Regions from separate parts of the Dactylosporangium sp. CS-047395 genome, predicted to be linked through region 2. Evidence: riboswitches for the same ligand, from Rfam matches in the RefSeq annotation. Region 2 holds a riboswitch; the other holds the start of a gene.
What was found. Region 2 has a riboswitch for ZMP and ZTP ahead of glyA (serine hydroxymethyltransferase). Riboswitches for the same ligand answer to the same signal wherever they lie in the genome.

Region 1 (15,257 bases), 1.6 Mb from region 2:
CGCCATGGACGTGCGCCAGGCGCTGCAGCAACTGCCGGTCGAGCAGCGGGCCGCGCTGGTACTCGTGGACGTCCAGGGGTATGCGGTAGCCGAGGCGGCCGTCATCCTCGGCGTCGCGGAGGGCACCATCAAAAGCAGGTGTGCGCGCGGCCGGGCCCGGTTGGCGCTGCTCCTCGGCCACCTGCGGAACCCCGTCGACGGCGGCCGCGTCCCATCAACTGAGGCGGCCCGGGCAGACGCTGCCGCGAACACCCGGGCCGCCGGGCAGACTTCCGCATCCGGAAAGGAGGGTGGCGCGTGACGGCCTTCTCCGACGCCGATCTCGACCGACTCGCCGATTTCGTCGGCGGGGCGCTGGACGGCACCCCGGAGGCGGACGACGTGCGCCACCTGGTGACGACCGAGGAGAGCTGGGCCGAGGCCTATGCGACGCTCGTGACCGCCGACGCCGCCATGCGGGACGAGTTGCATGCGCTAGGAGCAGAGGCTCATCCGGTACCGGATGAGGTCGTGCATCGCTTGAACGCCGTCCTGGCCGCCGCCGTCACCGCACCTCCCGCCGGCGCCCCGGTCGTCGACCTGGACCGGGCCCGTGAGGCTCGCAAGCGACGCCGCCTGCGCTGGACCGCCGGGCTGGCCGCGGCCGCCGCCGTGCTCGTCTGTGGCGGCGTGGGCGTGCAGGTGCTGCGCATGGGCGGCAGCGACAGCTACGACCAGCCGGCGTCGGCCCCGGGCATCGCGGGCGGCCCGGGCGGCCGGCCCGAACGCAACACGGCCACCGCCGCGGGCGACGCGGCCGGCGGCGCGTCCGCGGACACCACCGCGATCACGTCCAGCGGCCGCGACTACGACCCGGCGACGATCGGCGACCTCTCCGCCAACGCGCCCAAGGCGCAGCGGCCCAACAACAACCTCAACGGCGAGGGCGGCGCCTCCGCGAACTCGAACGTCGGCCCGCCGGCCCCGTCGAGCGTGCCGGGTCCCCTGGCACGGCTCGCCCAGCCGGCCGCGCGGGCTGCGTGCCTGGCCGCCATCACGACCGAATACGGTGGTCAGGTGGCACTGGTCGACTACGCCGCGTTCCAGGGACAGGCGGCGCTGGTCGTCGTGGTCGACGGCGCGCGGACCGCGGTGGGCAAGCGCCTCGTGGTCGTCGTCGGGCCGGATTGCGGCATCGGTGGGGCCATCGCCGACGAGCGGTACCGCACCACCACCCCGTAGCGGTGATGTGGCACACGAGTCACCGTCCACCGGGAATGGCCGGTTCGTAGGATGACGTTTTGCTGGCACAGGCTGAATTCGAGGAGTCGACCGTGGACGAGGTCCGCAACCTGATCATCGTGGGGTCCGGTCCCGCCGGTTACACGGCTGCCGTCTATGCCGCCCGCGCCAACCTCAAGCCGCTGGTGATCGAAGGTGTCACGTCCGGCGGCGCACTCGTCACGACCACCGAGGTCGAGAACTTCCCCGGCTTCCCGGACGGGATCAACGGCCCCGAGCTCATGGACAACATGCGCAAGCAGGCCGAGCGGTTCGGGGCCGAGTTCATCACCGACGACGCGACCCGCGTGGCCCTCGAGGGCCCGGTGAAGAGCGTCTGGGTGGGCGAGACGGAATACCAGGGCAAGGCCGTGATCCTGGCCACCGGCTCCGCCTGGCGGCCCCTGGGCGTGCCCGGCGAGCAGGAGCTGCTCGGCCGCGGCGTGTCGTCCTGTGCCACCTGTGACGGCTTCTTCTTCCGCAACGAGAACATCGTCGTCGTGGGCGGCGGTGACTCGGCGATGGAGGAGGCGACCTTCCTCACCCGCTTCGCCACCAAGGTCACGATCATCCACCGCCGCGACTCGTTCCGCGCCAGCAAGATCATGGCCGAGCGGGCGCTGGCCAACGAGAAGATCGACGTCCTGTGGAACAGCGTGGTGACCGAGGTCCTGGACGGCGGCGGCCGCGTCAGCGCGGTGCGCGTCCAGAACACCGCCGACGGCACCGCGCAGGACCTGCCGGTGGCCGGCGTGTTCGTCGCGATCGGCCACGACCCGCGCAGCGAGCTCTTCCGCGGTCAGGTCGAGCTGGATGACGAGGGCTACGTGAAGGTGGACGCCCCGAGCACCCGCACCAACATCGAGGGCGTGTTCGCCGCCGGCGACGTCGTCGACCACACCTACCGTCAGGCCATCACCGCTTCGGGGACGGGCTGCGCCGCGGCGCTCGACGCCGAGCGGTACATCGCGGGCCTCTAGAAGTACAAGAAAAGCATAGGAGAAGGAGAGCGCATGGGAGCCATCCAGGCCGTCAGCGACAAGACTTTTGATGTCGAGGTCCTCAAATCCGACATTCCGGTCCTGGTGGACTTCTGGGCCGAGTGGTGCCAGCCGTGCCGCAAGATCGAGACCATGCTGAACGAGATCGCCGCCGGTGAGCTCGCCGACAAGGTCAAGATCGTGAAGGTCGACATCGACAGCAACCCCGAGACCGCGCGGGCCTACCAGGTCCTGTCGGTGCCGACGCTGACCGTCTTCAAGGACGGCGAGCAGTTCCGGTCGGTCGTCGGCGCTAACCCGAAGAGCGCGCTGGTCCGCCTGATCGAATCGGCGCTCGACCCGGCCTGATCGTTCTCTTTGGTGGCCCCGGTCTCCGTCGTTCGCGGGGACCGGGGCCACTTTTGTCCGCGCACGCTTCTCGCGTCGCGTCGCGGCCGTTCCGCGTCGCGTTGCGGTCGTTCCGCGTCGCGTTGCGGTCGTTCCCGGACGTGGTGCGGCCGTTCCCGGACGCGTCGCGGCCGTTCTCGGACGTGGTGCGGCCGTTCCCGGACGCGTCGCGGCCGTTCCGGGACGCGCTCATGGGGTGGTGGGAGTACGCTGCCTCGCGGATGCGGTACCGGATGGGTAAATCGCCCCATAACGGCGCGCTCAGGTGGGCACGTACGATTCCGACGCGGGGTACTGGCAACTCAGGAGGGCCATATGCGGGCGATCCGGCGCGGGGCGCGGGGAGCGGCGGTTGCCGAGATCCGCGGCATTCTGGTCGTGCTGGAGTTGCTGGACGACCTCCTGCCATCGGATCCGACCCGGCACGACCCCGAGTACGACGCGGACGTCGAGCGGGCCGTGCGCGCCTTCCAGCAGAGCCGCGGCCTGACGGTCGACGGCGAGGTCGGCGACGAGACCTGGCGGGCCCTGGACGCGGCCCGCTGGCGGCTCGGCCAGCGCGCGCTCTTCCACACCGTCGGTGACCCCTACGTCGGCGACGACGTCCGGCAGCTGCAGGAGCGGCTGCTCGAGATGGGCTACAACCCGGGTCGCGCCGACGGGATCTACGGCAGCCGTACCGCGCACGCCGTGGCCCAGTTCCAGCGCGAGGTCGGCCTGCGCCCCGACGGCGAGTGCGGCCCGGCCACCCTCGGTGCCCTGCGCCGCCTCGGCCGCAAGGTGATCGGCGGCCGCCCGCAGCTCCTGCGCGAGGCCGAAGCCTTCCGCGAGTCCGGCCCGACCCTGCTCGGCAAGCGCATCGTGATCGACCCGGGCCACGGCGGCCCCGACTCCGGCCACGTGGTGCCCGATGGGCCGCTGCGGTGGGTGGAGGCGGACCTCGTGTATGACCTTGCGGCCCGTCTGGAGGGCCGTCTGGCGGCTGCGGGGATGCGGGTGAACTTGACCAGGGGTCCGCAGCCGGCGGGGGCTCTGAGTGACCGTGACCGGGTTCAGCTGGCCAACGAGCTCGGCGCGGACCTGCTCATCTCGATCCACCTCGACGGGCACTCGACGCCGCTCGCCGATGGCGTGGCCACCTATCACTACGGCTCGGTGTCCGGGCCTACCTCGGTGGTGGGGGAGCGGCTGGCGGGGCTCGTCCAGCGGGAGATCGTCGTGCGTACCGGGCTGCGGGACTGCCATGTGCACGCGAAGACCTGGGAGCTGTTGCGGCTCACCAAGATGCCGGCTGTGCGGGTTGACGTGGGGTACCTGACTTCGCCCGGGGATCGGCGGCAGCTCATCGATCCGGCGTTCCGCGACCGGGTGGTGGAGGCCATCATGGCGGCTGTGCAGCGGATGTATCTCCCCGTTGAGGCGGACGTTCCGACGGGGTCGATTGACGTCAGCTTGCTGCGTGCCTTGACCGGCACCGCGCCTTCGGCCTGAGCGCTTTCTTCGGCTCTCTGCTTTCTGGCGCTTGGTCTCTCGCACTCGGCTTCGGGCTCTTGACTCTGGCTCTTGGCTTCTCGGCTCAGGCTTCTCGGCTCAGGCTTCTCGGCTCAGGCTTCTGAGCTTTGGCTTCTGAGCTTTGGCTTCTGAGCTCTGGCTTGCTGGCTTTGGCTTTGGCTTTGGCAGCGGTTGGGCCGTCGCGCTTTCAGCCGGAGGTCATTTCCCGCGTAGCCGGACGAACCGGAAGAACCGGACGAAGCAGCGATTCCGGACTCATCGATCCGAGCAGCTTCTCCAGGGCGTACTCGACGTCCGACTTCCACGACAGGGCGGTCCGGAGCTCGAGCCGGAGCCGCGGATATCTCGGATGCGGCCGTACGGTCTTGAAGCCGATCGACAGGAAGAAGTCCGCCGGCGCCAGGCACCCGCGCTCGTTGCGCCCGGCCTCGTCGACCTCGCCGAACTTCGCGTCGCCGAACGCCTCGATCGCCTTCACACCCCGCTTGGTGAGATCGCGGGCGACGCCCTGGACGAGCATGCGCCCGAGCCCGCCGTCGGCGAACGGCTGGACGACGTGGGCCGTCATCAGCAGTACCGCATCAGGAGAAACCGGCGAAGTCGGAAACGCCATGCTGCGAGGCACATAAGCCGGCGGCGCGAACATCACGAACCCGGCCGGCATGCCGTCGACGTACACCAGCTTGCCGCAGGAGCCCCACTCCAGCAGTGTCTGCGAGACCCAGGCTTCCTTCTCCAGCCCCGGATCGCCGTTGGCACAGGCCCGGTCGGCGGCGACGGGATCGAGCTCCCAGAACACGCAATCACGGCACGAACGAGGAAGATCCTCGAGGGTGTCCAGCGTCAAACTGACGAGACGTCGCGACATTGGCCCATCTCCACCGCACCGGGATTAGCTCGTCATGATGGTACGCATTTGTCACACTCTGCGGGACCCATCCGAACACAGTTCCTCATCCTGCTCCCTACAGGACGACCGCACCTCATCCCTGCGTCCGCTATCCGGGTGACAGAAAAGACGAACCCGGTCGGCACCCTGCCCGATCAACGCTCCGTGCCGATAGCCTCCACCCACGGTGCGACATGGCTACAGTTCCTCTCGCGCCGCCCACGCGCATAGCTTGCGGGCGGCGGCACTTGGATGGTTTCCCGTGAAACGCCGCCGGTACGCGATGCAAGCTCTCGTCCAAGCCGAAGCCGACATTGGTCCGGCGTTCGAAACGGCACTCCAGCGGCGACGGCAACGGGTCAATGGCAACTACGCGACGGCGACCGCCCGACGCCGACGGCTCGACCCGATGACGCCCCGACGCCAGCGCGACCGCACGAACGCCCGACCGCCCGACCGCACGAACGCCCGACCGCACGAACGCCCCACGGCACGACAGCACGAACGCTCGACGGCACGACGGTGACGCGGCACAACGGTGACGCGGCGGCACGGCGGTGCGGTGCATGCGGTGCGTGCGGTGCGGTGCATGCGGTGCGTGCGGTGCGGTGCATGCGGTGCGTGCGGTGCGGTGCGGGCCGGTGCGGTGCGATTCTGGCTGCGACGACGACCGGAAGGGCGAGTCAGGCGGTGGCTGGCTTCTGACCACCGGCGGGTTCATCCGGCGCATCGCCATTGCCCTCGGCCGGCTCGGGAACTACAACGTCGTCATTCTCCTCAGCGGCCGCTGCCGGCTCGAGCGCATCCTCCGGCTGGGCCTGCGCCTCCCGCTCGGCGAGGCTGGTGGGCGAGGTCCAGTTGATCCGAGGCGGTTCGGCCAACGGACGCCCACCGAACTCGGCGAGCCAGGCGGCAACGAGCGCCAAATTCTCCCGCCAGCTCTCCTCGGAGATCGGCGGCAGAATGTCGTCCCACAGCGCAAGGAAGGTCCCCTGAAGCTGAAGCCGCCCATACGGCCGGGCGAGGAACCAAACGTGCAGATGCGCCGCCCCGTCCCCCCAGCGATTCACGTGAACCCGAGCCACCCCGTCGAGCGACCGGATCGCCCGCTCCAGCCGTACGGTCATCACCCCGAGCTCAGCCGCCAACATGTTCGGCAGATCCCCAAGGTCCAGATGCGACCGGGACTCCAGGATCAAAACGGCCGGCAGCCCGGTCGGCCGATCAAGGGCCCGAACCCGCCAGCGATCACTGACCCAGATGTACGCCTCGTCGGGCGCAGCACACGCCCGGCACTCGGCAGGGTTGTCCCCATGCCGGGGCGGCTCAATCGGAACCGGCTCCAGAAGGCGCTTGACACGGATGTCGCCCTCGAACGGAAACGTAGGCCAGTAGGTAAAGGCGGGAAGCTGCGGCGACTCAGGCACGAAGCCGACCCTAGCCGACGCCGCCCCCGCTGTCCGCACCCTGTGGACGTACACCGAGTTATCCACAGGCAGGCAGTCGTCCACTCACCTGACTTGACCGGGTCCATCCACAGGCCAGGCGTCCTGCGAGCACTTGGTTTCACGTGAAACGCGTGAGCCTGTGGATAACCCCTGTGGACAAGATTCGCCCAGAACCGTTCTCTCAAGATTCCATCCGCCGGATTTTCGGGCCCGCGACGTTCCAAACGGCCCTTTTGACCCTCGCCGACCACCAATTGACCGCACGGCCACCAAAGCACGCCATCATCGCCGCGCGCCACCTCAAGACCGCGAACGGGCACGGTGCCATCGAGCGAACGCCGCCGCGACGACCCCAGACGGCGAGTGACATCGACCAGAGCCGCCACCCGGCGGGATCGGTGACAGCCATCGGACGCCGGCGTCCGTCGAGTGGAGCGCGGGTGCACGAGAGTCGAGTGGAGCGCGGGTGCAGGAGAGTCGAGTGGAGCGCGGTGCCGGAGATGGGCCGCCCACCGCCCCGTCTGGAACGAGCCGGGCCGCGCGCCGGACCGCGCCGGAGCCGAGGCCGAGGCCGAGGCCGAGTGACGTTTCACGGGAAACATAAAACGCAAGAGGCCGACCCCGCAGTGGGATCGGCCTCTTCGACGAACTGAAGCGGGCTACTGCTCGCGCTGAGAAGCCGACTGCTCGTCCGGTACCCCAATGATGCCCACGATCCGCTCCAAGTCGTCGACCGTGGCGAACTCGATGGTGATGCGCCCCTTGCGCCGCCCGATGTCGACCTTCACGCGCGTGTCGAAGCGGTCCGAGAGCCGGTCGGCCAGGTCGGACAAGGCCGGCGCGTGCGGCTTCGCCCGGCGCTGGGCGGGGGCGGACTTCTTCGGGGCCTCCGAAGCCGCAAGCTGTACCAGCTCCTCGGTCGCCCGCACCGACAGCCCCTCCGCGACGATCCGAGTCGCCAACGACTCCTGCTCGTTCGAGTCGTCGAGCCCGAGCAGCGCCCGCGCGTGGCCCGCCGACAGAACGCCCGCGGCGACGCGGCGCTGCACCGGGGCCGGGAGGTTCAGGAGGCGGATGGTGTTCGAGATTTGCGGGCGCGATCGACCGATCCGCCGCGCCAGCTCCTCGTGGGTCGCGCCGAACTCCTCGAGCAGCTGCTGGTACGCGGCCGCCTCCTCCAGCGGGTTCAGGTTCGCCCGGTGGATGTTCTCCAGCAGCGCGTCCCGCAGCATCGCGTCGTCGCGCGTCTCGCGGACGATCGCCGGGATGGCCTCCTTGTCCAGCGCCTGGGCGGCCCGCCAGCGGCGCTCGCCCATCACCAGCTCGTACTGCTTCTCGCCCGACTCGGACGGCTCACGCAGTTCGCGCACGACGATGGGCTGGAGGAAGCCGACCTCCGAGATCGAGGTCTTCAGCTCCTCGATGGCCTCCTCGTCGAAGACCTGCCGCGGCTGCTTCGGGTTGGGGATGATCGCGCCCACCGGGATTTCGGCGAAGCGCGCGCCCGGCACCGGAGCCAAAGCGTCATCCGCAAGAGGAGCCGCCGCCGGTACCGCCGCCGCGGCCTCGCTCGCCGCACCGTTCGCCGCACCGTTTGCCGCGACGGGGGGAGTGGCCAGCGCGGTCGCCGTGCCGGTCGTACCCTCGGCCGGCGCGGCGGCGGTTGGGATGAGGGCGCCGAGCCCCCGCCCGAGACCTCCACGTCGGTTGGACTTCATGCGACCCCTCCCACCTGGGCGCCCTGCGCGCCGCGGAGCGCGATCTCCTGCGCTGCCTCGAAATAGCTCACCGCACCCCGGGAACCCGGGTCGTACGTCATGACCGACTGGCTGTAGCTCGGCGCCTCCGACACCCGCACGTTGCGGGGGATCACCGCGTTCAGGCACTTCTCGCCGAAGTGGTTCCGCACGTCCTGCTCGACGAGGTCGGCCAGGCGCGTGCGCCGGTCGTACATCGTCAGGAGCACGGTCGAGATGTCGAGGTGCGGGTTCAGGTGCGACCGCACGAGCTCGATGTTGTTGGTGAGGGCCTGCACACCCTCCAGCGCGTAGTACTCGCACTGGATCGGGATCAGCACCTCCTCGGCGGCGACGAGCGCGTTGACCGTGAGGAGCCCGAGCGACGGCGGGCAGTCGATGAAGATGTAGTCGTAGTCGCTCCCACCGGCCTCGATCGCGCGCTTGAGGCGCGACTCGCGCGCGACGACCGAGACGAGCTCGATCTCCGCGCCGGCGAGGTCGATGGTCGCCGGGACCGCCCACAGGTTCGGGATTCCCTCGACCTGCTGGGTCACCGCGTCGAGCGGGGCGCCGTCGATCAGGCAGTCGTACACGTCGGGCACACCGGAGTGGTGCGGGACGTTGAGTCCGGTCGAGGCGTTGCCCTGGGGGTCGAGATCGATCACGAGCACCCGGTTGCCGTGCAGCGCCAGGGCGACGGCGATGTTCACCGCGGTGGTCGTCTTCCCGACGCCGCCCTTCTGGTTCGCGACGCACATCGTGCGACGCCGTGGTGGGCGGGGCATGGTGATCTCCCCACTCGGGTTGAGAATCTCCACGGCGCGCTTTGCCTCCTGTGCGAGCGGGGGGTCTTCGGTTTCACGTGAAACATACGCGTCAGTCATGGCGCCCTCGGAATCCGCGGTGACGACGGTCGGGTGAGGCCGGGGGGATGGTGGGTTCCGTCGTTCGGGCCGCACCTCGGCCGGAGAAGCGTCAACTGTCGGCGTCACTCCCCGGCCGTACAGAGTACCGGTTGCACTGCGGTCGCTTGGCCCGGTGCCGTGAAACTCCACCCTGCCTCCGCGTGTCGGCTCCGGGGAATTGGGCGTCGGGGCAGCGGGGGAGGGCGGCGGCGAGGACGGGGCCTCGAACCGCACGGGTTCTACGGGTCGCGCCGGGTCCCCGATTCGCGGCTCGCCGTTCTCTGATCGTGGCTGCGGGACGGGCCGGCCACTGGGCCGTACACCCCAACCCTCTATCCCCGTTTCACGTGAAACATGACCGTCTGCATCGACGTACCCCGGACCATCACCGCTATCGCGCACCATGTCAGTCCCGTCCCGCTCGGAAAGGTGTGCACCCTCGGCCGCCTCGTCCGCCGGCTTCGGCTCCGCGGCCCGGGCGACGTTCTGCTGCTCGTCGCGCGCGTCGATGGAGGGGTCGCCGTTCGCGGAATTCCGCGGGCCGGAGTTGGTCGCCTCGGGAGTCGTCTCGGCGGTACCGGCTCCGGGCGACAACGGCCCCGCAGGGCGCTCGTCGTCCGGTTCCGTTCCCACCAGGCCGGCTGCGTCGGGTACCGTTCCGGTTTCCTCGGGTTCCGTTCCGTCGGACAGAAGAGTGGCGCGGGGCCAGCCTACGGCGCTTCGCCGGGTGGAGCCATGACTCACCGGCGCGTCGTTGGTCTTCTCACCCCAACTCGGCCGCCAATACACCAGAAATCCGTCAACTCGCCGGAGCAGCCCGCCCAGGCGCTGTATCGGCGACATCGGCCATCCGATGCCGACCGCCCTGCCGTCCCCCATGAGTCCTCCGCGTTCCCCTCGCCCAGGGGTCGCGGTTCCGCCCCCGGGTCACCGGCCGCGGCGCCCCCCGGCCTTGCGTGGGCGCGCGACTTCCCGCTCGCGCACGACGTCGACGACGGTGGTGGGCTCGGCGAGAACGGCGTCCCCGCACGTGCGCACCGACGCGGTGCCCGCACCCAGCCGTGTGAGTACCTCCGCGTGCTCGGCGACCTCGGCCGCCGCGGAGGCGCCCTTCATCGCGAGCAGATGGCCACCGACGGCGGTGAGGGGGAGACACCAGCCGGCGAGCTTGTCGAGCGGAGCAACGGCCCGGGCGGTGACGACATCGGCGAGCGGGACCTTCCCGACGCACTCCTCGGCCCGGGCGCGAACCACGGTGGTCCGCTCGAGGCCGAGCGCCGTCACCGCCTCGGAAAGGAATGCGGTACGTCGTGCGAGCGGCTCGACCAGGGTGACGGCAAGGTCGGGACGAGCCACTGCCAGCACCATACCGGGCAGACCGGCCCCAGACCCGACGTCGACCACCGAGGCACCCGACGGAATGAGATCCGCGACCACGGCGCAGTTCAACAGATGCCGTTCCCAGATCCGCGGTGCCTCCCGCGGGCCGATGAGTCCCCGCACCACCCCATCGGTGACGAGCAACTCGGCGAACCGAATCGCCGTGGGGAGCCGATCGCCGAAGACCTTCTCGGCAGCGGGGAGGATTTCGCTGGGCACTGCACCGTCCATGCCTCTAAGCAAACCATGCGCGTTTCACGTGAAACGCATGGAGGGACCGCCGCCGACCGACGGTCCCCCGAGAGGGCGTTTCACGTGAAACGCACGGGGCGGCCGCCTCGCGGCGATCCCCCCAGGAGAGAGCTTCACGTGGAACGCCCAGCGGATCGCCGCCGCGCAGCGGTCCCTGAGGGAGACCCCACATAAACGCACGCGAAGATCCCCCGGGAACGAGTTTCACGTGAAACGGCGCTCCGCCGCCGAGATCGCGTTGCGGAACAGCATGGCCACAGTCGTCGGCCCCACGCCACCCACGCGCGGGGTGATCGCCCCCGCGACCGATTCACAGGACTCATCCACGTCGGGCAGGAGCCGGCGCCCCTCGTAGCGGACGCCCCCACCAACCACAACCGCCCCCGGCTTCACATGCTCGGGCTGGATGATCCCCGGCACTCCAGCGGCGGCGATGAGGATGTCGGCCCGCTGGGTGTACCGCGGCCAATCCGCCACCCCCGTGTGCACCACGGTCACCGCCGCATTCGCCGTGGGCCGCTTCTGGGCCAGCAGCATCGCCAGCGGCCGCCCGAGCGTCGCCCCGCGACCCAGGATGACGACCTCGCGACCGCTCACCGGAATCTCGTAGTGGGCCAGCAGCGCCTCGATCCCCGCCGGGGTGCACGGCAGCGGCCCCGGAATCCCAGCGGCCAGGCGGCCCAGGTTCAGCGGGTGCATGCCGTCGACGTCCTTGTCCGGGTCGACCCGCATGAGGGCGGCGTCGTAGTCGAGGTGCTTCGGCGTCGGGTACTGGATCAGCAGCGCATGCACGTCCGGGTCGGCGTTGAAGCCGTCGATCGCCGCGTGCAGGTCGTCCTGGGTCGCGTCGGCCGGGAGGTGCCGGTGGGGCGAGGCGAACCCGAGCTCGGCGGCCTGGCGCTGCTTGATACGGATGTAGCCGACACTGGCATCGTCATCGCCCACCAGAATGGTCGCCAGCGACGGCGTAATGCCCCGGGCGGTGAGCGCCGCGGCCCGCTCGGCCACGTCCGCGAGGATCGACTCGGCCACCGGCGCGCCCGGCAGGAGACGGGCCTGGGCAACCAGGGGAGTGTTGGACATACGGCTCCTCGTCGCGCGTGGAAGCCCAGGCGGTCGACTCCCACGACGAGGCTTCCCGATGGTTGCCCATCCTCCATGCCGCCAGTCGCTCGCCAACAAGTATGCCCGACCACAAGAACCGCCCCGCCGAAGCCCCGAGCCCCGGACCACAAGAACGGCCCGCCGAGACCCGAGCCCGAACACAAGAAGCCCCGAGCCCGAGCACAAGAACCGCCCGGCCGAGACCCCGAGCCCGAACACAAGAAGCCCCGAGCCCGAACACAAAAAAGAAGCCCCGAGCCCGAGCACGAGAACCGTCCGGCCGAGACCTCGAGCCCCGGACGAAAAGAAACCGCCCCGACCAAGAGGCCGGGGCGGTACACAACAAAGAACAACCAAGCGTCAGGCAGCCGGCCGAACCACGATCCGGCGCGAAGGCTCCACGCCCTCCGACTCGCTCTCCACGCCAGGCAGCGCGTTGATGACGTCATGCACGCACTTGCGCTCGAACGCGCTCATCGGCTCCAGTCGCACAGCCTCGCCGTACTCCTTCACCTTCTCCGCCGCGTTCTTGGCGATCGCGCCGAGCTCCTTGCGCCGCAGCGCCCGGTAGCCGCCCACGTCCAGCAGCAGCCGGCTCGGCGAACCGGTCTGCCGGAACACGGCCAGCCGGCTGAGCTCCTGCAGCGCCTCGAGCGTCGCCCCGCGCTGGCCGACGAGCGCCTGCAGCCGCTTGCCCGAGCCGTCCCCGCCCTCGACGACCTCCACCACCGGGCGGCCGCTCACGACCAGCTCGTCGATGTCGCCGTCGTAGTCGAGGATGTCGAGCAGGCCCTCCATGTAGTCGGCCGCGATCTCGCTCTCGCGGAACAGGTCCGCACTCGAGCGGCTCGAGCCACCGCCGGCCGCAGCGGTCTCCGACTCCGACGACTCCGACGACTCCTCGTCGCCCTCGTCATCGTCGGCCTCGTCGCCCTCCTCGTCAGCCTCGTCGCCCTCCTCGTCGGCCTCGTCGGCCTCGTCGCCCTCGTCGGCCTCGTCGTCGCCCTCGTCCTCGCCGTCGTCCTCGCGCTCGGCATCGGTGTCGGCGTCTTCCTGCACAGCAGTGGGCTGCTTCTCCAGATCCTCGGCGCCGAGATCACTGGTGGTGTCGGTCACGAAACTCATCTCCGCTTGTTTGGGGCGCCGAGGCGCCGTCACAGGTCGTCGGTGAGGGGTGGGTTCGGTTCAGGGAGCGCCACGCGCCGGGCCGCTGGAGGGGTGGGCCCGGCGGGGTCGCATCAACCCGACTGCCGCTTCGCGGCGCCACCCTTCTTCGGGTTGATCGGCTTGGCGCCGGGCTTCGGGGCGCGGGACGGGCCGGCGGCCGCCTGCGGAGCGGTGCCGTTGGCCTTCGCGCCGGTCGCCTTCGCGGGCGCACCCTTGCCGTTGGCCCGCTGGGCCGCGGCCTCGTCGCGCGCCTTGCTGAACAGCGCGGCGAACCCGCTGGGCTGCTTGGCGTCGGTGGCCTTGGCGGCGCCGCCCTTGAACGGCGTCGTGTTGGTCGACGCGCTCGCCGGCGGCGGGTACTTGTGCAGCACCCAGTACTGCTGGCCCAACGTGATGGCGTTGTTCGTGACCCAGTAGATGATGACACCGATCGGGAAGTACCAGCCGGAGGTCAGGGTGAAGAACGGGATGCCGTAGAGCATGAACTTCTGGATCATGCGCTGCTGCGGGTCGGTGTTCCAGCCCGTCTTCTTGATCATCTGACGCTGCGTCAGGTAGGTCGTCGTGATCATCAGGGCGACCAGGATGGCGGCCACGATCTTGACCGCGGTCGAGCTGGCGTCGATCTTCAGCAGGTCGGCCGCGCTGCTGCTGAACTTGGCGACGATCGGGGCGTCGAACAGGCGGGCGTCGACGGCGCTCTCGAACTCGCCGACCGTCCAGCCGTACAGCGTCTGCTGGTGCTCGGACTGGCCCGGGCGGAGGTGGCGCAGCACGTGCAGGAGGCCGATGAACACCGGGATCTGCAGGAACATCGGCAGGCAGCCCATGAGCGGGTTGACCTTCTCCTGCCGGTAGAGCTCCATGACCTCCTTCTGGAGGGTCTCCCGGTCGCCCTTGTGCTTCTCCTGCAGCTCCTTCATCTTCGGCTGGATCGCCTGCATCGCGCGCTGCGACTTGATCTGCTTGACGAAGATCGGGAAGAGCACGATGCGTACGGTGATCACCAGGAAGACGATCGCCAGCACCCACTGCCAGTTGGTGCTCAGCACCCGGTTGGCGGGCAGGATCGAATCCCACACGGTGTGCCAGAACAGCATCACCTTCGAGATCAGCCAGTAGATCCCGGCCATGAGCTTGCTAATCACGACACCGCTCCAGTCACGTCGACTCGGGCTCGGGCGAGTGTCCCCGGCGCGGAGGCACCGGGTCGTACCCACCGGGGTGGAATGGGTGGCAGCGCAGCAGCCGCCAGATCGCGAGACCGAGTCCCTTGACCACGCCGTGCGTGCCGACCGCCTCCAGGGCATAAGCGCTGCACGACGGGTAGAACCGACAACGCGCCGGCAACGCCGGGCTTATCCAACGACGGTACGCGACGATGGGAGCTGCCACGATCCGGGCTCCGGCGTTCATCGACGGACACCTCGGTTCTTCGGTCGGCGCGCGGCTTCCAGCGCCGAGTCGAGGTCGTGCTGCAGCTCGTCGTACGGCCGGGCGGCCGCCTCGGGCAGCGCCCGCACGACGATCACGGAGCCGGGCGGCAGGTCGGCCAGGCGCGAACGGACCAGGTGCCGCAGCCGCCGCTTCACGGTGTTGCGCACAACGGCGTTGCCCACCGCCTTGGAGACCACGAAGCCGGCGCGAGCAACAGCGGCAGAAGAATCAGACAAGTCAGAAGGATCCGAAACACCGGAAACCCCGGGCCGCGGGGGCCCGGGGTTCAAGAAGTGCACGACCACGGCTCCCCGGCCGGCGCGGCGGCCGTTGCGAATGGTGGCGGCGAAGTCATCCCGCCGCCGCAGTCGCTGAGCGGCCGCCAGCACGCTGCCTCCCGGAGGACGCGGTCGAAGTCGACGGCTCAGGCCGAGAGGCGGTCGCGCCCCTTGGCGCGGCGCGCGGAGAGGATCGCACGGCCGGCGCGGGTGCGCATGCGCAGCCGGAAGCCGTGGGTCTTCGCGCGCCGGCGGTTGTTCGGCTGGAAGGTGCGCTTGCTCACGTCGGGGCTCCGTCTTCGTGACTGGCGGGACGCGATGGAGCGCCCACGGGGATGTCGATCAGTGATTGGAGTTTACCAGGGAACGGTGCTCCAACCGAAACAGGGTACGCGCCGCCTCACGCACCGTCAACGATCACACACCGAGGCCGGGTGTGAACAACAAAAGCCCTGATGAGAGCCGAAATCCACAGGTTCGTTGTGGACAACGGTTGAG
Region 2 (15,257 bases):
GGTGTAGTCGCCGTACTCGGCCGTGTCGGAGACGCTGTAGCGCATCCGCGCGATGCCGCCCTCGTACATGAGGTCCACGATGAGCTTGAGCTCGTGCAGGCACTCGAAGTAGGCGATCTCCGGGGCGTAGCCCGCCTCGGTGAGCACCTCGAAACCGGTCTGGACCAGGGCCGACGCGCCGCCGCAGAGCACGGCCTGCTCGCCGAAGAGGTCAGTCTCGGTCTCCTCCTTGAACGTGGTCTTGATCACGCCGGCGCGGGTGCCGCCGATGCCGGCCGCGTAGGCCAGCGCCAGCTGCTGCGCGTTGCCGGTGGCGTCCTGCTCGATCGCGATGAGGCAGGGCACGCCCTTGCCGTCGACGAACTGGCGGCGGACCAGGTGACCCGGTCCCTTCGGGGCGACCATGCACACGTCGACGTCCGCGGGCGGCGTGATGAGGCCGAAGCGGATGTTGAGGCCGTGGCCGAAGAAGAGCGCCTTGCCGGCGGTCAGGTTCGGGGCGACGTGCTCGGCGTACAGGGAGCGCTGGACCGTGTCGGGCGCGAGGATCATGATCACGTCCGCCTCGGCGCTCGCCTCGGCCGGGGTGAGGACGCGCAGGCCCTGCTCCTCGGCCTTGGCGCGGCTCTTGGACCCCTCGGGCAGGCCGATGCGCACGTCGACGCCGGAGTCGCGCAGGCTCAGCGCGTGGGCGTGGCCCTGGCTGCCGTAGCCCAGCACCGCGACCTTGCGGCCCTGAATCAACGACAGGTCGGCGTCGTCGTCGTAAAACACCTCGGCGGGCATTGACTTTCCTCTCAAAACGACCGAAACCGGTCAAACGATCAGAACCAACGAGCGAAAGTTCTCAGGCCGCGGCGCGGAGCGCCGGGCCGGTCGTGATGGAGCGCGAACCGCGGCCGATGGCCACGACGCCCGACTGGACCATTTCTTTGATACCGAACGGCTCCAGGTCACGAAGCAGCGCGTCCAGCTTTTCCGACGTCCCGGTCGCCTCGATGGTGAGGGCGTCCGCGGCGACGTCGACCACACGGGCCCGGAACAGCGCCACGGTCTCGAGGACCTGCGAGCGCACCGGGCGTTCCGCGCGGACCTTCACCAGCAGCAGCTCGCGCTGCACGCTGGCGGTGGTGTCGAGTTCGACGATCTTCAGCACCTGCACGAGCTTGTTGAGCTGCTTGGTGACCTGTTCCAGCGGCGATTCGTCCGCGTTGACCACGATCGTCATCCGGGAGACCTCGGGGTGCTCGGTCTCGCCGACGGCCAGGGAGTCGATGTTGAAGCCCCGGCGGGCGAACAGCCCCGCGACGCGGGCCAGTATGCCGGGCTTGTTCTCCACCAGGACGGAGAGCGTGTGCTTGGCCATGGTTGCGAGGTCTCCCTACACGTCGTCCTGGTCGAACGCGGGACGGACGCCCCGCGCGAACATGATCTCGTCGTTGCTGGTGCCGGCGGCCACCATGGGCCACACCATCGCGTCCTTGCCGACCACGAAGTCGATCACCACGGGCTGGTCGGTGACCTTCATCGCGGCCTCGATCGTCGCGTCGACGTCGCGCTTGGTCTCGCAGCGCAGCCCCACGCATCCGAGCGCGTCGGCCAGCTTCACGAAGTCCGGGATCCGGTGCTTGTGGGTGCCGAGCTCGGTGTTGGAGTACCGCTGGTCGTAGAACAGCGTCTGCCACTGCCGGACCATCCCCAGGTTGCCGTTGTTGATCACGGCGACCTTGATCGGGATGCCCTCCAGCGCGCAGGTGGCCAGCTCCTGGTTGGTCATCTGGAAGCAGCCGTCGCCGTCGATCGCCCAGACCACCTTGTCCGGTCGGCCGACCTTGGCCCCCATCGCCGCGGGCACCGCGTAGCCCATGGTGCCCAGGCCGCCCGAGTTGAGCCAGGTGGCCGGGTGCTCGTACTTGATGAACTGGGCGGCCCACATCTGGTGCTGCCCGACGCCGGCCGTGTAGATCGCGTCCGGGCCGACCAGGCTGCCGATCCGCTCGATCACGTACTGCGGCGCGAGGGTGCCGTCGGAGGGCTCCTCGTAGCCCAGCGGGTACCGGCCGCGGATGTCGTCCAGGGTCGCCCACCAGTCCTTGAGGACCGGCTTGCGCCCGGCCGCGTGCTCGGCCGAGACCGCGGCGATGAGCTCCTCGATCACGTGCTTGGCGTCGCCCACGATCGGCACGTCGGCGGTGCGGTTCTTGCCGATCTCGGCCGGGTCGATGTCGGCGTGGATGACGGCCGCGTTCGGCGCGAAGGTCGACAGCTCGCCGGTGACCCGGTCGTCGAACCGGGCGCCGAGGGTGATCAGCAGGTCCGACTTCTGCAGCGCGTACACCGCGCCGACCGAACCGTGCATGCCCGGCATGCCCATGTGCTGCGGGTGCGAGTCGGGGAACGCGCCGCGGGCCATCAGCGTGGTGACGACCGGGGCGCCGGTCAGCTCGGCCAGCTTCAGCAGCACCTCGGAGGCCTGGGCCTTCACGACGCCGCCGCCGACATAGAGCACCGGGCGGCGGGCGCCGGCGATCAGGCGGGCCGCCTCGCGGATCTGCTTGCCGTGCGGGTGCAGCGTCGGGTGGTACCCCGGAAGCTCCATCGTCGGCGGCCACTTGAACGTGGTCTTGTTCTGCAGCACGTCCTTCGGGATGTCGACCAGCACCGGGCCGGGGCGACCGGTGCCGGCCAGGTGGAACGCCTCGGCGAGCACCCGCGGCAGCTCCTCGCCCGACTGGACCAGGTAGTTGTGCTTGGTGATCGGCAGCGTGATGCCGGCGATGTCCGCCTCCTGGAAGGCGTCCGTGCCGATCGAGGCCGAGCTGACCTGCCCGGTGATCGCGACCATGGCGACCGAGTCCATGTAGGCGTCGGCGATCGGGGTGACCAGGTTGGTCGCGCCCGGGCCCGACGTCGCCATGCACACGCCGACCTTGCCGGTCGCCTGCGCGTAGCCGGTCGCGGCGTGCCCGGCGCCCTGCTCGTGGCGGACCAGGATGTGCCGGACGCTCTCCGAGTCGAACAGCGGGTCGTACGCCGGGAGGATCGCGCCGCCGGGAATGCCGAACACGACGTCGGCCCCGAGGGCCTCGAGCGAGCGGACGAGTACCTGCGCGCCGGTGAGCAGTTCCGCGGAGACCGGCTGCGCGGCCTTCTTCGGGTCGGCCGCCGGCGGGGTCGGATGCGCTCGGTGGGCGAGGACTTCTGGCGTGGGTCTCGTCATCGCAGTTCGCACTTTCGCTCGAAGGTGTCTAGGCAAAGGCTCCGGACATGAAAAAACCCCACGTGCTCGGCACGGGGGGCTAGCGCGCTGACGGCAGGCGTCGGCGCGCTAGATGATAAGTACTCGGAGCGACCTCGACGACATGAGCCCACTTTGGCGCATCTCATGGCCTGAGTCAACCTATCCCAGGATGCGGAACGTGTCAGACTCGCAGGTATGCCCGAGCTGCGGTCCAAGACCTCCACTTCTGGTCGCAACATGGCCGGCGCACGCGCCCTCTGGCGCGCCACCGGCATGACCGACTCCGACTTCGGTAAGCCGATTGTCGCCATCGCCAACAGTTTCACGCAGTTCGTGCCGGGCCACGTCCACCTTCGCAACCTCGGCATGATCGTCGCCGACGCGGTCGCGGAGGCGGGAGGCGTCGCCAAGGAGTTCAACACCATCGCCGTCGACGACGGCATCGCCATGGGCCACGGCGGGATGCTCTACTCGCTGCCCAGTCGCGAGCTCATCGCCGACGCCGTCGAGTACATGGTGCAGGCCCACTGCGCCGATGCCCTCGTGTGCATCTCCAACTGCGACAAGATCACCCCCGGCATGCTGCTCGCCGCCCTCCGCCTCAACATCCCCACCGTCTTCGTCTCCGGCGGCCCCATGGAAGCCGGCAAGACCGTCGCCATCGAGGGCGTCGTCCACGAGAAGGACGCCAAGCTCGACCTCATCGACGCGATGATCGCCTCCGCCAACGAGGCCGTCTCGGACGCGCAGCTCGACCAGATCGAGCGCTCCGCCTGCCCGACGTGCGGCTCCTGCTCCGGCATGTTCACCGCCAACTCGATGAACTGCCTCACCGAGGCGATCGGCCTGGCCCTGCCCGGCAACGGCTCGACGCTGGCCACCCACGCCGCGCGCAAGGCCCTGTTCGAAAAGGCCGGATCGCTGATCGTCGAGCTCTGCCGCCGGTACTACACGAATGACGACGCGTCCGTGCTCCCGCGCGCGATCGCGTCCCGCCCCGCCTTCGAGAACGCCGTCGCGCTGGACGTCGCGATGGGCGGCTCCACCAACACGGTGCTGCATTTGCTCGCGGCCGCGCGTGAGGCCCAGCTCGACTTCTCGGTGGCCGACATCGACGCGATCTCGCGCCGCGTGCCGTGCCTGGCAAAGGTGGCGCCGAACACGCAGAAGTACCACATGGAGGACGTCCACCGGGCCGGCGGCATCCCGGCCATCATGGGCGAGCTGTCGCGCGGAGGCCTGCTGGACGAGTCGGTGTCCTCCGTGCACTCCGCGTCGTTCCGCGAGTGGCTGGACGACTGGGACATCCGCGGCGGCAAGGCCACCGATCAGGCGCTCGCGCTGTTCCACGCCGCGCCGGGCGGTGTCCGTACCACGGAACCGTTCTCGACCGAGAACCGCTGGAACTCGCTCGACACGGACGGCGCGGACGGCTGCATCCGCAGCGTCGAGCACGCCTACACCAAGGACGGCGGCCTCGCGATCCTGTTCGGCAACCTCGCGCCCGAGGGCGCCGTGGTGAAGACGGCGGGCGTGCCCGAGGAGAACCTGACCTTCACCGGCACCGCGAAGGTCTTCGAGTCGCAGGAGGCCGCGGTCGACGGCATCCTCGCGAAGCACATCGTCCCGGGCGACGTCGTGGTGATCCGCTACGAGGGCCCCAAGGGCGGTCCCGGCATGCAGGAGATGTTGTACCCCACGAGCTTCCTCAAGGGCCGCGGGCTCGGACGCGCGTGTGCGCTGATCACCGACGGGCGCTTCTCCGGCGGCACCTCCGGCCTCTCCATCGGCCACATCAGCCCGGAGGCGGCCGGCGGCGGGCTCATCGCGCTCGTCGAGGACGGCGACCGCATCGAGATCGACATCCCGAACCGCTCCATCCACCTCGCCGTGCCCGACGAGGAGCTGGCCGCGCGCCGCATCGCGCAGGAGAAGCGCGAGCGCCCGTTCACCCCGCTCGACCGCGAGCGCCCGGTGTCGGCGGCGCTGCGTGCATACGCGTCGATGGCCACCTCGGCCAGCGACGGCGCGTACCGCCGCGTGCCGTAGGTTTCCGCTAGGATGTGCGCCAGTTACCGCGACTGGCGCACATCAAGGTGGAACCGACCACCGGGGAGCTTCCGATCGCGGGCACCGCGCGCCTGGGTGCCCCGGCGTATCAGGAGGCTGCGCATGCGCGTTGCTCTGGAACAAGCGGATCCCCAGGTCGCCGCCCTCATCCGGGCCGAGACCGAGCGCCAGCACGACACCCTGCGGATGATCGCCTCGGAGAACTACGTCTCCCAGGCCGTCCTCGAGGCGACCGGCTCGGTGCTGACCAACAAGTACTCCGAGGGCTACCCCGGCAAGCGCTACTACGAGGGCCAGCGCTTCATCGACCCGCTCGAGGAGCTGGCGATCGCCCGGGCCCGGTCCCTGTTCGGCGTCGATCACGCCAACGTCCAGCCGTACTCCGGCTCGCCCGCGAACCTCGCCGTGTACCTGGCCCTGGCCCAGCCGGGCGACACGGTCATGGGCATGGCGCTGCCGATGGGCGGTCACCTCACGCACGGCTGGCCGGTCTCGGCGACGGGCGCGTGGTTCCGCGCCGTCCAATACGGGGTCCGCCGCGACACGGGCCGCGTCGACTTCGACGAGGTGCGTGACCTGGCCCTGCGCGAGCGTCCAAAGATCATTTTCTGCGGGGGTACCGCGCTCCCGCGCACCATCGACTTCCCGCGCTTCGCCGAGATCGCCCGGGAGGTCGGCGCCGTGCTCGTGGCCGACATCGCGCACATCGCGGGCCTCATCGCCGGCGGCGCGCATCCGAGCCCGGCCGGCCACGCCGAGGTCATCTCCACCACCACGCACAAGACCCTCCGCGGCCCGCGCGGCGCGATGCTCATGTGCGACGAACGGCACGCGAAGGCCATCGACAAGGCGGTGTTCCCGGGCCTGCAGGGCGGCCCGCACAACCACACCACGGCGGGCATCGCGGTCGCGCTGGGCGAGGCCTCGCAGCCTTCCTTTTCGGTGTACGCCCAGCAGGTCGTCGCCAACGCCCACGCCCTCGCGTCGGCGCTGCTCGAGCACGGCTTCGATCTCGTCAGTGGCGGTACCGACAACCACCTGCTCCTGCTCGACCTCACCGGCAAGTCCATCGGCGGCAAGCCCGCCGCCAAGGCCCTGGACCGCGCCGGCATCGAGACGAACTACAACACAGTGCCGTACGACACGCGCAAGCCCTTCGACCCCTCGGGCCTGCGCATCGGCACGCCCGCCCTGACCACGCGCGGCCTCACGCCCGCCGAGATGCCCCAGGTCGCGACCTGGATCTCCCGCGCCGTGGACGCCGCCCTGAAGTCGGACGACGCGGCGCTGGACGTGATCGCCGCGGAGGTACGCGAACTGCTGTCCGCCTACCCGATGCCGGGCCGGGACTGACCTCGCTTTTCGGGGCGCCTCTTCCTCAGGGGCGCCCCGATCGCCTCATTTCCGGCCCAGGAACCGGCGGCCCTTCTTCTCCTTGGGCTCCTCGTCGAGATTGAGCTCCAGGGGCGCGAGGTCCTCGAACGCCGAAAGCTCCCGCTTACGCTGCTCGGGAATCCGCTCCGGCGGCGGCTTCTGGCCACCCCAGTCGTCGTTCCGGGGCTCATTCCGCGCGGCCGGCCGCTCCTCATCGCGCGGCATCGGGCGGTCTTCGTTGCGCGGCATCGGGCGGTCTTCGTTGCGCGGCGCCGGGCGGTCTTCGTTGGTGGCCGCACTGCGGTCCCAGCGCGTGGTCGCCTCGCCGGCCCAATCGTTGCCGGACTCCTCGGGCTGCTTCTTGGCGTCCTTGTCCTTGTTACGGCCCCAGCGGGACTTCTTGCCCTTCTCCTCGGCCGGCGCAGGCGCGGGAGCGGCGGTTGCCGGGTCCCACCAGGCCTCCTCGCCCTGCGCGGGCTGCGCGGACCACGCCTGGGTCGGCGCCGGCTCGGGAGCGGCGGACCACGGCTGGGTGGGCGGCGGCGGCTCGGGAGCGGCAGACCAGGCCTGATTGGCCGGGCGCTGTTCCGCCGCAGGGGCGGAGTTCCGCTCCCAGGCATCGGTGGGCCGCCGATCCCGCACCGGCGGCGCGGGCTGGTTCCCCCACGGCTCATTCCCGGGCTGAGGCTGCTGCGGGCGGCCCGCATTGCCGACGTTTCCAGAATTGCCGACGTTTCCAGCATTGTCGGCGTTGTAGGCATCGTCGGCATTGTCGGCGGCCCATGCCTGAGTGCGCTCAAACGGCCGGTTGAAATCCGCGCTGTCCCCAGCCGGCGGATACATTCCCTGAGACGCATGCTGATCGACGTTCTCGACGTCGCCCGGCGCCCGATCCCGCCGCCGAATGGACCGCGAAGCGGGATCCGACTCCCACGTACGCCGCAACTCCAGCGGCTTCGCCACCAACTCGGGCGCGTCCCCGTCGAACAGGTTTCCGGTGAACGCCTGCCGCTCGGGGCGACGTCGCTGTTCCTGCTGCTGCGGCGCCTCACGCCCGGCAGGCTCCTGCGGCCACTCGCTCCCGGCGCGCTCCTGCGGCGCCTGACGCCCGGCGCGCTCCTGCGGCCACTCGCTCTCAGCGCGCTCCTGGGGCCACTCACTCCCGGCACGCTCCTGCGGCAACTCGCTCCCGGCGCGCTCCTGGGGCAACTCGCTCCCGGCGCGCCATTCGACGGACGGCCGCTCAGACGCGCCGGCGGGTGGCCACGCCACGGAGGGCCGCGCGGACGCGGCAGAACCGGCCCGCCACTCAACCGACGGCCGCTCGGACGCGGGCGGCGCGAACTGCCCCGACTGCGCCGACTGCTCAGCCCGCGATCGCCAGTCTTCGGCCGGCGCCTGCTCCGATCCGGCCCGCCACTCAACCGCCGGCCGCGCGGACGACTCCGACTCCGACCGCCAGTCCCCCGGCGCCGGCTGATTCCCCGGCTGCCAGTCCACATTGGCCCGCGCGGACGCGTCCGAGCCGGACCGCCAGTCCCCCGACGCCTGCTCACTGCCCGCCTGCCAGTCCACATTCGGCCGCCCGGACGCATCCGAGCTGGACCGCCAGTCCGTCGATGGCTGCTCGTTCCCAGGCCGCCAGTCCACAGCCGGCCGCCCGGACGCGTCCGAGCTGGACCGCCAGTCCGCCGATGGCTGTTCATTGCCCGGTTGCCAGTCCACCTGAGGCCGCGCGGACGCCTCCGGAGCGGACCGCCACTCGACGGAGGGCCGCTCGGTCATCCGCTGCACCGGCTCCGCAGGCGGCGGCCACTCCGCCGCGGGCCGCTCGGACGCGCGCGCACCCCGCCAGGATTCGGCCACCGGCTCCGGCGCACGGGAGTCCCGCCACGACGGTTCAGCGACAGGCTCGGGCGCGCGCGAATCCCGCCAGGACTCGCTTACCGGCTCGGGCGTCCGCTGATCACGCCACGACCGCTCCACCACCGGCTCCGGCGCACGCTGATCACGCCACGACTCCGCGACCGGCTCGGGGGCACGCTGATCACGCCACGAGGGCTCCGCCACGGGCTCGGGCGCACGCTGATCACGCCAGGACTCGGCCACCGGCTCCGGCGTACGCGCGTCGCGCCACGACGGCTCCACGACCGGCTCCGGACTCTGGCTCGCGCGCCACGACGGCTCGGCCACCGGCTCGGACGTGCGGCTGTCACGCCACGACTCGCCAGCCGGCTCGGACGTGCGGCCGTCACGCCACGACTCGCCAGCCGGCTCCGACGCGTGATCGTCACGCCACGACCGCTCGGCCGCTGGCTGCGACGCGCGGCTGTCGCGCCAAGACTGCTCCGCCGCGGGCTCGGACGCGCGGCTCTCACGCCAAGACTGCTCCGCCACCGGCTCCGACGTGCGGCTCTCACGCCACGAGTCTGCGGGCGGCTCTGACGTGCGGGATTCGCGTGGCGTGTCGGCGGGCTGCGCGGAAGCGCGGTAGTCCGTCTCACCCCAGGAGGACGCCCGGTCGGGCCGGCCGTTCTCCGGAGAGTCGGTCCATGTGCCGGGCTCGTAGCTCACCGGGAAGTCATCGGCGTCGCTGGACCACCGGAACCGCTCGCCCGGCGCGGGAGTCTCCCCGCCCATCGGCGACCAGGAGCGGCGCCCGGAGGAATCGCTGCCGTCCTCGGCCGCCCAGGCGGCCAGCTGGCTCGCGGAGTCGTTGTCCCAGTTTCCGACGAGTTCGCGGGTGGCCCGGGCCTCCCACGACGCGTCCGGTTCTTCCTGCGCGGACGCGTCCGAGCGGCGCCCGGGAGCGCCAGACTCGCCATCGCGACCACCGCCGTACGACGGGTCGCGATCGGGGCGCCCGTCGATGCCGTAGTCCGAGTTCCGCTCAGAACGCAAGCCAGCTCCAATGTCCGAATCGCGGCCTGATCGGAGACCGGCACCGATGCCGGAATCACGTTCAGGACGCGCACCAGCACCAAGGTTCGAATTGCCATCAGCGCCCGAGCCGCCACCGCGGCCTAGCGACGCTTTCGCAGAGTCGGAATCGCGCTCCAAGCGACCCGTGGAACCAAACTCGGCGTCACGTTCTCCGCGATCCGCGGAACCGAACGCAGCATCGCGATCGTCCGCACCGAACTCGTCGCCACGGTCGATGCGGCCCGCAGACCCGAAATCCGCCCCGCGACCCTCGGAACCGAACTCGCCATCACGGTCGCGACGGCCCGCAGAACCGAAATCCGCACCACGACCCTCGGAACCGAACTCGCCACTACGGTCACCTCGGCCCGCAGAACCGAAATCCGCACCATGGCCCTCGGAACCGAACTCGCCATTTCGGCCGCGACGGCCCGCAGAACCGGGCTCCGTGTCATGATCCGCGGAACCGGAACCGGCATTGCGGCGGCGACGGGCCGCGGAACCGTATTCCGCATCACTGTCGAAACGGCCCGTGGCATCAGGATCGCGCTTGCGGCCTGTGCGCGAGCGGGAACCGGCTTTCGTTGCGGTACCGGATAAGTCGGAAACGCTCGAAATGGCGTCGGCCCCGAATGCATCGTCGGCGTCCGCGTCGGAGTCGGGCGGGACTTCCAGGGCGGCGTCGCCGGCCTCGCCGCGCGCGGATGCGCTTCTGGCCAGGCGGCCGAGCTTTGCCCGCATGACGCCGTTGCCGGGGCGCCACGTCGCGGCGGGGGTGGTCGGTTCCGGGGTGGCGCCGCCCAGCACGGTGGGCAGCGCGCCGGGAGCGCCCGGGGGCGAGGACGCCGCGGCGGCGAAGGCGGCGTCGGTCGGCGACGTGGCGGGCGTGCGCTCCTCCGACGACGCGGCCTCGCGGGCGAAGGTGCGCGGGAGCGACAGGGGCTCCGGCAGCTCGTTGCCCGCCGCGAGGACGAGGAGGCGCTCCATGACGTGGAGGTCGACGCGGTACGGCTCCGCGGCCAGCCAGCGCCCCGCGGCGTCGGCCATCTCGTGGGAGTGCACGAGGTGCAGGTGCTCGCCGGGCGCCACCGAGATGACGAGGTCCTCGGAGACGTCGCCGCGGGAGGGGGCGACCACGAGGTACCCGCGGACGGAGCCGCCGACCTTGGCCAGCTGCTCGCGCCAGGTGTGCACCTCCGCGGCCAGGCCGTCGACGTCCTCCGAGCCCGGCACGAACAGGCGGCCGCCGCGCAGGACCTGGCCCGCGGCGTCCATCGTGAACTCGCCGTGCGGCCAGACCGTCGGCAGGAAGAGCGCGACGCGGCGGCCGGCGGAGACGAGATGCGTGCAGCCGCCCTCGCCCAGGGCGAAGAAACGGGCGCTGGGAATCGCCTCGAGCTCTTTCAGGCGCGGGAGCGTGTCGTCGGGCTTGCCCCACCAACGGCGCCCGCTCACCGCCTCGTCGATCGACAGACGTGATACCCGGCGGGCGTCCATGAGGAGGGCGGAAAGGAAAGATCCGGCCAGCGGTACCACATAAGCGAGATTGATGCCGATGAAGCCAAGAACGCCGAGGATGTCGAACCAGCTGTCCGGCAGGCGACCGCGCGTGGCCACACCCCAGGCGACCGCGCCCGCCACGATGGTCAGGATCGCGAAGAGCGGGAAGCCGCGCAGCGTGAGCACCACCACACCGGCGAGCGCGATGATCGCCGCGGCGCCCCAGATGATGCTGAGTTCCTTGATCCCCCAGCCGGCCACGGCCAGCGCGACCAGCACCGAGGCGACGACCAGCGCGGTGGCGACGGCCCCGGTCGGCCGCACCGCGACCCGCTTGCTGCGCTTGATGCCCTCGGCCCACTGGGCGGGCGCATCGCGGCGGAAAGTGGTGGTCACGTCCTGCCCTCCCCCCACGGGCACCAACCCGCAAAGCCGGACATATCGACGTCGATCGCCCGACGAGCCCCCCGGCCGGTCGCGATCTCGTCAAACACGGCACCGAGCGTAACCCCGGCGACCGGCGTCGGCGAAGGGCGGCCGTTCTGATCCCCCACGGCGCTCAGTATGCCCGCCCGGGCGCGCGGAGGCAGTTCCTCGAAAGGTGGGAGGATGGCTGTGTGAGCAACCAGGTCAAGGTCAAGTTCCGGCGCAGCGCCGCCCTCGCCGTGGCGGCGGGCATCACCGTGATCGGTGCCGTTCCGCTGGCCGCCGAGAGCCTCTGGTTCCTGCTGGTACTCCTGATTCCCCTGGCCATCGCCGTCTGGGCCTGGCGCGCGGGCACGGACGTGAGCGAGCGCGGCTTCACGGTGCGCGCCCTGTTCGGCAGCCGCTCGTTCCAGTGGGCCGCGGTGGACGGCCTCGTGACGTCGGACGGCACGGTGTACGCCCGCCTGGCCAACGGCCACCTGGTCCCCCTGGACGCCGTGCGCCCGAGCGACGTCCCGCGCGTGATCAAAGCCAGCGGTCAGCCCCTCGATTCCGACCAAACGGCGGACACGGACGCGACGGACGGTGCGGGCGCCGACACCGACGATGACCACGAGGACACCCCGCAGCCCGCGAAGTAGCCCGCGAAGTAGCCCGCCCTCCCGCGCGGACGCGCCGCGAACCGCCGCGACGCCGCCGGGCATACCGATATACAAGCGAGACCTGGACGCCGCCTGCCGGGGGGAACCCGATCACCGGGCCACGACGCAACGTCCGTACGCGCGGACGCGGCGTGAGGCAGATCTGACGCGCCACTGCGGCCGCGGCATGAAACAGCCACGCGGACGCGCCACGTAGCGCCGGCCGCCGAACGCCACGGGCAATCCCAGTCGCGCGGAGGCGACCCGCGGCGCGGGCAAAGCACGACGCGCGGAAGCGAGCACCGCGGAAGCGACGCGCGGAGGCGGGCACCGCGGACGCGACGCGCGGGCGCGGCCCGCTGAGCGCGGGGCAATCCGATACGCAGGCACGATGAGTTGCCGTCCGTCACGACGCGACCGAGCGCGCCAACAACGCAGCCCCCGAAGCCACCGGTAAACGCAAACGCAAAGCGCAACGTCGCGCCGACAAATGCGACGCACAAATGGCGCCGAGGTGACCACGCAATGACCCCGCGCGATACGGGCACGTCGCGCGCAGGAGGAGGTTGGGAAGACAGCAGGGTGGAAGGGCGGTTCGAAAACGCCGCGCTCAGGGGGCAACGCTACGCTTGGGCGGGTGAGCGCCCGGACGTACCGTTTTGCCGGCCGGAAAGCCGGTCGTAGCCTCGCCGTCGTCTGCGCGGCTGCGGCCGCCATGGCCCTCGGGGCCTGTTCGTTCGGGCCGCCCCCGCCGGACGAGCTCGGGTCGCCGCCGAAGATGTCGCCCTATCCCTCGCCGACCAGGTCGGGGTCCGGCAGCGACGAGGACGGTGGGGCCGAGGTCTCGGTGACGGTGCTGGCCAAGGGGCTGGCGGTGCCGTGGGGCATCGCGTTCCTGCCGGACGGGTCCGGGCTGGTGACCGAGCGGGACAGCAAGCGGCTGCTCAAGGTCGGCAAGGAGACCACGTCCGACGGGATGCTGGTCGCCGAGCTGCAGAAGATCGACGCGGCCGTGCCCGGGGGCGAGGGCGGACTGCTCGGGATCGCTGTTTCGCCGCAGTACGACACGGATAAGACGATCTTTGTGTACTACACCACGCAGGACGACAACCGCGTGGCCAAGCTGACGCTGGGCCAGGCGCCCGCGCCGATTCTGACCGGCATCCCCAAGGGCAGCGTGCACAACGGCGGGCAGATCCGGTTCGGGCCGGACGGGTTCCTGTACGTCGCGACCGGCGACGCCGACAAGCAGGAGACGGCGCAGGACCTCGGCAGCCTGGGCGGCAAGATCCTGCGCATCCAGCCCGACGGGAAGCCGGCGCCCGGTAACCCGTTCGGAACCGCCGTGTACAGCTACGGACATCGCAACGTGCAAGGGTTCGCCTGGGACAAGAACAAGCGCATGTACGCGATGGAGTACGGGGCGGCGGATGCCGATGAGCTCAACGTGATCGAGGCCGGCAAGAACTACGGCTGGCCCGCGGTGGAGGGCAAGGGCACCGACCCCAAGTTCACGAACCCGATCTACACCTGGAAGACGGCCGACGCGTCGTGCGCGGGGCTGGCCTATCTCAGCGGGTTCCTCGTGACCTCCTGTCTCAAGGGCCAGCGGATGTACGTCATGCAGGTCACCGACACCGGCACGCTCCTCGGCGCGCCCGCGCCGCTGCTGCAGGACAAGTACGGCCGGTTGCGCGCGGCCGCGGTCGCCCCGGACGGCAGCCTGTGGATCTCGACGTCGAACAAGGACGGCCGGGGCGAGGCCAAGCCGGACGACGACCAGATCCTGCGCCTGGTGATCAGCGATGTCGGCGAGGCCGGCAAGAGTTGACCTCGCCGTTCCGCCGTCGCGCCGCGCTGGCCGCCCGCAGGGCGCGGCGGCGGGCGATCGTCATGGCCGCCGGGCGCCGGCACCACCCGGCCGGCCCGGCGAGCGGCCGCGTGCGGCCCCCGAAGCACCCGCGGTTGCGCCGGCTCGGGCGCGGGCTCCTCGTGGGCCTGGTGGCCGTCGTCGGCATGCTGATCGGGGTCTCCCTCGGCGGGACGACGACGCAGGACATCGGCCCCTTCCGCGCGCAGCTGTCGCTCACCCCGTCGTTCTACGGCGACACCTCGGTCGAGATCCCGCCGCTGGGCTCGCTGGAGCTGGACAGCCACGACGGGCCGGCGCACCTGCGCATCCGGCTGGAGTCGCTGGACGAGGCGCGCACCCGCGCGTTCGCGGCGAAGTCGGGCAACCTCGAGCAGATCAGCCACGACGCGGTCGACCAGCTCAACCTCGGCGTACGGCGGCTTGCGCTGCAGACGGCGGGCTGCGGCCTGCTCGGCGGCATGATCCTGGTCTTCCTGGTGTTCCGGGCCCGGCGCGAGACCGCGATCGCGGGGATCGTGGTGATCGGCGTGCTCGCCTCGACCGGCGCGGCCACGCTGCTGACGTTCAAGCCGGCCGCGATCCAGGAGCCGACGTACCGTGGCCTGCTCGTCAACGCCCCGGCCATCATCGGTGACGCGCGGCGGATCACCGACCGGTACGAGGAGTACCGCGACCAGCTGCAGAAGCTCGTGCTCAACGTCAGCAAGCTGTACGGCACGATCTCGTCGCTGCCGGTGTACGAGCCGGACACGAGCGCGACCAAGGTGCTGCACATCTCCGACATGCACCTGAACCCCGCGGCGTGGGGCGTCGTGCGCTCGGTCGCGGACCAGTTCGACATCGACATGATCGTCGATACGGGTGACATCAACGACTGGGGCAGCGAGCCCGAGGCGTCGTACGTGAACGCCATCGGCGAGCTGAAGGTCCCGTACCTGTACATCCGCGGCAACCACGACTCGGCGGTCACCGCGGCCGCGGTCGGCCGCCAGCCCAACGCCATCGTGCTCGACGACACGATCGTCACGGTCAAGGGGATCACCTTCGCCGGCATCGGCGACCCGCGGTTCACCCCGGACAAGTCGACCGACGAGTCGAACGAGGAGCAGCACCAGGAGGTCGTCGCGTCGGGCGACATGCTCGCCGACAAGATCCGCACCAGCGGCAAGACGGTCGACGTCGCGATGGTGCACGACCCGGTCGCCGCTCA

Region 1: it holds a riboswitch for ZMP and ZTP, as region 2 does, so the genes downstream of both, ACQP00_RS52575 (bifunctional 5,10-methylenetetrahydrofolate dehydrogenase/5,10-methenyltetrahydrofolate cyclohydrolase) here and glyA (serine hydroxymethyltransferase) in region 2, are expected to answer to the same signal.

What each region holds. Positions count from the first base shown of each region.
Region 1 is NZ_CP192015.1:11,248,854-11,264,110, forward strand. Features, by position in the region: gene sigM (RNA polymerase sigma factor SigM) at 1-301, shown strand, start outside; gene ACQP00_RS52530 (hypothetical protein) at 298-1,221, shown strand; gene trxB (thioredoxin-disulfide reductase) at 1,314-2,240, shown strand; gene trxA (thioredoxin) at 2,274-2,609, shown strand; gene ACQP00_RS52545 (N-acetylmuramoyl-L-alanine amidase) at 2,964-4,139, shown strand; gene ACQP00_RS52550 (GNAT family N-acetyltransferase) at 4,348-5,028, opposite strand; gene ACQP00_RS52555 (hypothetical protein) at 5,733-6,476, opposite strand; gene ACQP00_RS52560 (ParB/RepB/Spo0J family partition protein) at 7,157-8,215, opposite strand; gene ACQP00_RS52565 (AAA family ATPase) at 8,212-9,543, opposite strand; gene rsmG (16S rRNA (guanine(527)-N(7))-methyltransferase RsmG) at 10,069-10,752, opposite strand; gene ACQP00_RS52575 (bifunctional 5,10-methylenetetrahydrofolate dehydrogenase/5,10-methenyltetrahydrofolate cyclohydrolase) at 10,978-11,856, opposite strand; ZMP/ZTP riboswitch at 11,873-11,954, opposite strand; gene ACQP00_RS52580 (protein jag) at 12,238-13,002, opposite strand; gene yidC (membrane protein insertase YidC) at 13,116-14,177, opposite strand; partial or broken gene yidD (membrane protein insertion efficiency factor YidD) at 14,189-14,460, opposite strand; gene rnpA (ribonuclease P protein component) at 14,457-14,870, opposite strand; gene rpmH (50S ribosomal protein L34) at 14,906-15,043, opposite strand.
Region 2 is NZ_CP192015.1:1,542,914-1,558,170, reverse strand. Features, by position in the region: gene ilvC (ketol-acid reductoisomerase) at 1-786, opposite strand, end outside; gene ilvN (acetolactate synthase small subunit) at 848-1,366, opposite strand; gene ACQP00_RS07135 (acetolactate synthase large subunit) at 1,382-3,220, opposite strand; gene ilvD (dihydroxy-acid dehydratase) at 3,437-5,290, shown strand; ZMP/ZTP riboswitch at 5,309-5,395, shown strand; gene glyA (serine hydroxymethyltransferase) at 5,414-6,664, shown strand; gene ACQP00_RS07120 (hypothetical protein) at 6,710-11,503, opposite strand; gene ACQP00_RS07115 (PH domain-containing protein) at 11,725-12,174, shown strand; gene ACQP00_RS07110 (PQQ-dependent sugar dehydrogenase) at 12,812-14,005, shown strand; gene ACQP00_RS07105 (metallophosphoesterase family protein) at 14,002-15,257, shown strand, end outside.